DNA from 2 places in the Apilactobacillus sp. EABW-1NA genome. Region 1 is predicted to be linked to the other one. Evidence: predicted binding sites of a transcription regulator. Region 1 holds the regulator's gene; the other holds the start of a gene.
What was found. Region 1 encodes Rex, which represses fermentation and respiration genes when NADH is low (regulators of the CRP and FNR family bind a similar motif). Its sites were predicted from a motif close to TTGTGAANTANTTCACAA; they were not measured.
Positions count from the first base shown of each region.

Region 2: adhP (alcohol dehydrogenase AdhP) is a predicted target of Rex. The motif match lies at 1,691-1,708, and genes of this name have one in related genera.

Region 1 covers NZ_JAPDKO010000005.1:47,015-50,449, reverse strand. Annotated here, with positions in the region: gene groL (chaperonin GroEL) at 1-505, opposite strand, end outside; gene groES (co-chaperone GroES) at 542-826, opposite strand; gene OEZ61_RS02525 (redox-sensing transcriptional repressor Rex) at 998-1,633, opposite strand; gene OEZ61_RS02520 (ABC-F family ATP-binding cassette domain-containing protein) at 1,800-3,435, shown strand, end outside.
Region 2 covers NZ_JAPDKO010000017.1:15,669-19,103, forward strand. Annotated here, with positions in the region: gene proB (glutamate 5-kinase) at 1-624, opposite strand, end outside; gene OEZ61_RS05665 (EamA family transporter) at 754-1,659, shown strand; gene adhP (alcohol dehydrogenase AdhP) at 1,835-2,851, shown strand; gene OEZ61_RS05675 (flavocytochrome c) at 2,928-3,435, shown strand, end outside.

The sequences.
Region 1 (3,435 bases):
TTCCAACCTTTTCCATTGCGTCGGCGATTAATTCACCAACTTCTGGGTTAGCAGCTGAAATTGAAGCGATTTGAGCGATGTCGTTCTTACTCTTGATTTCATTTGACATATTGTGTAGCTTTTCAACGGCTACTTCAGTTGCCTTTTCGATACCGCGACGAACACCAACAGGGTTGGCACCAGCAGTAACATTCTTCATTCCTTCGTTTACGATTGCTTGAGTTAATACAGTTGCAGTAGTAGTACCATCACCGGCAATGTCGTCAGTCTTTGATGCAACTTCTGATACTAACTTAGCACCCATGTTTTCAAAATGATTTGGTAGTTCGATTGACTTAGCGATTGTAACACCATCGTTAGTGATGTTTGGTGTACCTGTTGATTGTTCAACAACAACGTTTCTACCTTTTGGTCCTAATGTAGTCTTAACAGTGTTTGCAAGTTTATCAACACCTCTTAGCATTGAACGTCTTGCGTCTTCTGAGAATTTAACTTCCTTAGCCATTTCTTATTCACCTCATTAATAATTCCGTTTTATCTATTATTCAACGACAGCTAAAATGTCGCTTTCTTTTAGTACTAAATATTTTTGACCATCGTAGTCTACAGAAGTACCTGAATACTTATCGTAAACAACTTCGTCACCCTTCTTAACTTCTGGTGTAACAGTTTGGCCATTGTCTAAAACTCTACCGTTTCCCACGGCAACAACTTTACCAGTTTGTGGCTTTTCTTTAGCATTATTTGCTAACACAATGCCTCCAACTGTTTCTTCTTTAGCTTCTTGTGCTTCAATAATTACACGATCACCCAATGGTTTTAACATTTTGCTTGACCTCACTTTGTTTTTTATGTCTTTTATCAGTATTAGCAGTCAATTATTATAAGTGCTAATCACTATAAATAATATATTATTTTTTAGTTTTAGATGCAAGAATTTTTACTTGATACACGATATAATCCTACAAAAAAAAGATGGGCCAACGGCTCATCTTTCTTATTCACCTTCATAGTGTTCAATGAAGTAAATTAATGTTTGTAATTCATTAGTTAAATCAACGTTTTGCACTCTTACATTTTTGGGAACTGATAAACGTTTTGAAGTAAAGTTCATGATACCCTTTGCTCCACCCTTTACGGCTTCATCACATAGGTCTTGAACTACGGTTGCTGGAACAGTAAAAATAACTACTTCAATTTGTTGATCTCTTAATTGTTCTTGTAAGTCTTTAACATCGTATACTGGTACACCACTTTGAACAGTGTTAATCATGTCGTCATGAATATCAAAGGCAGCTGAGATTCTTACGTTACTATCTTTGTGAAAATTAAAGTGTAGTAAGGCTTGACCCAAATTACCTAAACCGACTAATGCAACATTTGTTAAGTGATCTTGATTTAGAATCTTCTTGAAGAAGTCTAATAAATTATCAACTTCGTATCCATATCCACGTTTTCCAAGAGCTCCAAAATAAGATAAATCTCTTCTAATAGTTGCTGAATCAACTTGAACTGCTTCAGCAAAAGTACTAGAGGATATTCTCTTTATTTTCGCGTCGTGTAAACCGCTAAGATATCGATAATACATAGGCAATCTTTTAGCCGTTGCCCTAGGAATTTTAATATCCAAAATGTTCCCTCCCGAATCTTTCGTAACATTTATGTATTTTATCATAAAAACAAAGTTTGTGAAAATATTATCATCAACTAAAAAGGATTGAACATTTTAATTTATCGGTCATTATATGCTAAAATAGTCATTATTACTGATAATACAAGAAAATTAGGAGGTGAATTTTATGATTATTTTACAAGCAAATAAAATGACAAAACGATTTGGTGGGCAAGATCTTTTCACAAGCGTTAACTTGAGTATCGAAGAAAACAGCAAGGTTGCCTTGGTTGGTCGAAACGGTGCTGGTAAGTCAACCTTAGTGAAAATGATTTTGGGCGATGAACCAATCGATGAAGGTGAAGTCACCACCAAAAAAGGTATCACCATTGGATACTTAGCCCAAAATACTGGTCTAACTTCTGATGCCACCATCATTGAAGAAATGACCAATGTCTTTGCTGATTTAATCGCTTTAGAAAATAAAATTCACGAATACGAAAATAAGATGGCCAATCCAAACATCAATTCTGATCCAGAAAAATTGGCTGAGGTTTCACAAACTTACGACCAACTACAAGCTGAGTTCACTGCCAAGAATGGTTTTTCTTATCAAGCCGAGATTAAGGCCGTGTTAAACGGATTTGGCTTTGGTGAGGAAATGTACGACCACAAGATTAGTGAACTATCAGGTGGTCAACAAACCCAACTAGCAATGGCCAAGTTACTTCTACAAAAGAAGGACCTATTGATTCTAGACGAACCTACCAACCATATTGATGTAAAGACCATCAGTTGGTTGGAAGATTATCTAAAGAGCTATCATGGTGCCCTTCTAATCATCTCTCATGACCGTTTCTTCATGGATAAGATTGTTGATCAAGTCTATGACCTTTCACAAGGTCGAATGACTCATTATGTAGGAAACTACTCCAGTTATGTTGAACAAAAGAAACTTAACTATCAACACCAACTAAAGGAATACGAAAAACAACAAAAGAAAATCAAAGAGATGCAAGACTTCGTTGATAAAAACATTGTCCGTGCATCCACTACCAAGCGAGCTCAATCAAGAAGAAATCAATTGGAAAAGATGGACAAAATTGCGGCACCAACCCGTGATGATAAGTCAGCTCGTCTTTCATTTACTCCTGAAAAACAAAGTGGAAACGTCGTTTTAAACGTCCGTGATGCTGCAATTGGATACGATCATCAAGTCCTATCTAAAAACATCAATATTGATGTTAAACGTAATCAAGCGGTCGCATTGATTGGACCAAACGGAATTGGTAAGTCAACATTGCTAAAGACCATCATGAAGCAATTACCACTCCAATCCGGTGAAATCGAACGCGGTACCGGCGTCCAAATTGGTTACTATGACCAACATCAAGATAACCTACACCCTAACAAGACCGTCTTAAACGAAATCTGGGACGACTACCCTACTTATCCTGAACAACGCATTCGTTCAATTCTAGGTAGTTTCTTGTTCTCTGGTGAAGACGTCGAAAAAGTGGTTGGTAACCTTTCTGGTGGAGAAAAAGCCCGTCTAGTTTTAACCAAGCTATCCATGAATCACGATAACTTCTTAATCTTAGATGAACCTACTAACCATTTGGATATCGATAGTCGAGAAGTGCTTGAAAATGCATTGATCAATTTCGATGGCACCATTTTGTTTGTATCTCATGATAGATACTTCATCAATAAGTTAGCTACTCAAATTGTCGAACTATCCCCTGATGGTAGTGAACTATTTCTTGGTAACTACAACTATTATGTAGAAAAGAAGGAAGAACAAGCGGCCATTGAGGAACACA
Region 2 (3,435 bases), on a different contig from region 1:
ACCGGCAACTTGCATCAAGTCATCGCTAATTTCTGGTACCCATGATAGTAGTTTTGCGTTCGGATTGTCCTTCGGGTTGGCATCGAACAATCCGTCGATGTCTGATAGGATGATAAGTAGGTCCGCATCGACAAAGTTAGTCACAATGGCGGCTAGTTGATCGTTTTCACCAAAGCTGGTTTGATGATTGAATTCGTCGACTGAGACGGCATCGTTTTCGTTGATGATGGGGATGACCTTATCATCTAAAAGGGTGTTAATGGTTTTAAGTACATTTTCACTGCTCTTAGGATAGTCAACCACGTCGCGTGTTAATAGTAGTTGCGCCACGGTTTGGCCTGATTCTTTAAAACTATCGGAGTATAAGTCCATTAGTTCACTTTGCCCAATCGCGGATAGGGCTTGTAGTTTACCGATGTCGGTAGGACGCGTCTTTAATCCGATGGTGTTCATACCGACACCAACGGCTCCGGAAGTGACCAAGATAACTTCGTGGCCGCTTTGATTTAATTGACTCAACACGGATGATAATGTGTGAATTGTTTTCATATTAATACTGTTGTCAGAATTGATGATGGAGCTAGTCCCGATTTTCACAACAATTCGTTTATATTTACTTGTCATATTCATGATCTCCTGTTCTTTAAAACTAGTTTACTTTAATTTGAAAAAAGTAACAATATGTAAATTAAAATTGCATTAGAGATAGATTAGATGTATTGTAATCGTTAATATAAATTAAGGGGGTTAATTATGGCAGGTAAGGGAAGATTAACTGGGCTTTTATTGGTAATTGTAGGTAGTATTTCATGGGGAGCATCTGGAACTGTCGCTGACTACATGTTCTTAACGCAACACGTACCAGTTCTTTGGGTCGTCGGTATTAGAATGTTTTTAGCAGGAATTCTACTATTATTGACATACAAGATTACCGTTGGTGGCTCCATTTTTACGATTTGGCATGATAAAAGTCAGGCAAGCTTATTAATTTGTTTTGCCATCTTTGGAATGTTGATGTCGCAATTCAGCTACTTATCAGCTGTCAGGTTTGGTAACGCAGCGACTGCAACTGTTTTACAATTTACTACCCCTGTATTTATTATCATCTATTATTCGATTTCTAGGCGCAAATTGCCTGTTAGATTGGACGTTATTTCAATTATTTTAGCCGTAGTTGGTACATATTTACTGGCGACAAAGGGAGACTTTGGATCATTAACCATCTCTAAGTTGGGATTATTCTTCGGTATCTGTGCTGGAATCGCGGGTGCAAACTGTACGCTGATTCCCATCAAACTCTTAAATAAGTATGATCCAAGATTAGTCTGTGGATGGGCAATGTTACTTGGTAGCTTACCTATTCAACCAATCGTCGTAATTGACACACCACACATAAACATCAATCCAACATTAATATTTGAATTGATTTTCATTACAATCGTAGGAACCATGATTGCATACTTATTCTATGTCGCTAGTCTAAATTATTTAGAACCTGCGGTAACCGGAACATTAAGTTCGTTTGAACCGCTAACTGCTGCGATTTTATCTGTATCTTTTTTACATCTAAAGCTAACCTTTGTTGAAGTAATAGGTGGGTTATTAATTCTGATGATGGCATTTGTTCAAGCGTTACCACAGAAAAATAAATTAGAATAGAAACTTTATAAAATGATAGAACCCTTATGAATAGTGATATCTTTCACAATGTTAGAGTAAAATGATAAAAATGTCATTAAAAATTTATTATTTTTCGCTTTATTATCGGACAATATGGTGTTACATTATATGTGAAAACAATATCAAGTTTGTATTTATGAAGGAGATTTTATCAATGAAAGCTGCAGTAGTAAGAGACAACTCAGATGGATATGTAGATGTTAAAGATGTTGAACTTCGCCCAATTGAAAATGGTGAAGCTCTAGTTCAAGTTGAATACTGTGGTTTGTGCCACACCGACTTACACGTTGCCAACGGAGACTTTGGTGACCAAGCTGGCCGTATTATCGGTCACGAAGGTGTAGGTAAAGTTATTCAAGTTGCCGATGATGTAGATAATCTAAAAATTGGTGATCGTGTATCAATCGCTTGGTTCTTCAAGGGATGCGGTCACTGTGAATACTGCCTAAGTGGTAGAGAAACATTATGTCGTGAAGTTAAGAATGCTGGTTTCACTGTTGACGGTGCTATGGCTGAACAAGTAATTGTTGATGCTAAGTACGCCGTTAAGGTTCCAGAAGGTTTGGACCCAATCGAAGCTACTTCATTAACTTGTGCCGGAGTTACTATGTACAAGGCACTAAAAGTTGGTCACACTAAGCCAGGTCAATGGGTTGAAATGGTAGGAGCCGGTGGTTTAGGTAACCTAGGTGTTCAATTCGCCAACAACGTATTCGGTGCTAACGTTATTGCCGTTGCTCGTGGTAACAACCTAGAAAAGGCCGAAGAATTAGGTGCTAAGAAGGGTATCGACTACCGTTCAGAAAACCTATCAGAAAAGGTTAAGGAAGAAACTAACGGTGGTGCCCACGTTTCAGTTATCACTGCTGTTAACCCAATCGCCTTTGATCAAGCTATCAATGCTTTACGTCCAGACGGTCACCTAGTTGCCGTTGCGCTACCAAAAGGTAATATGGACCTAAACATTGCCCAAACTGTATTGAACGGAATCCACGTTGAAGGTTCACTAGTTGGTACTAGAGAAGACCTACGTGAAACTTTCCAATTCGGTGCTGAAGGTAAGGTTAAGCCAATCGTTCACACTAGAAAGCTATCAGAAATCAACGATGTTATCGACGAAATGAAGAACGGTAAGATTGTTGGTAGAATGGTTATCGATTTTACTAAATAATTTTTAACTAATTAAAGCATTGTCTTTTGGACAATGCTTTTTTTGTACTAAAATAATGACATTAGGAGGTTTGGTTATGGCTAAATATATTTTTCATCCAAATGACATCAAAGAACTAAATGATCAATACGATGTAGCAATCGTTGGTTCTGGTGCCACAGGATTAATTAGTGCAATTCAAGCTGCAGAACTGGGTCTAAAACCAGTCGTATTAGAAAAGATGGATAAGTTAGGTGGTAACTCGACCAGAGCTTCTTCTGGAATGAATGCTGCCGAAACTTCCGTTCAATTACAACACCACGTGATAGATAGTTTCCAAGACTTCTATGACGACACGTATATCGGTGGTGGCAAACAAAATAACGTTGATTTATTGAAATACTTTACCGAACACGCTGCGTTAACCGTTGATTGGTTAGCCCAACATGATATCAAACTAGATGACTTAACAATTACCGGTGCGATGAATACCAAGCGTACTCACCGCCCAAGTTCACAAGCACCAATTGGAGCTTATCTAGTCACTAGTTTTCTACAAATCATCGAAAAGATGGGTCTCGAAGTCTACAACAATGTCGATGTTA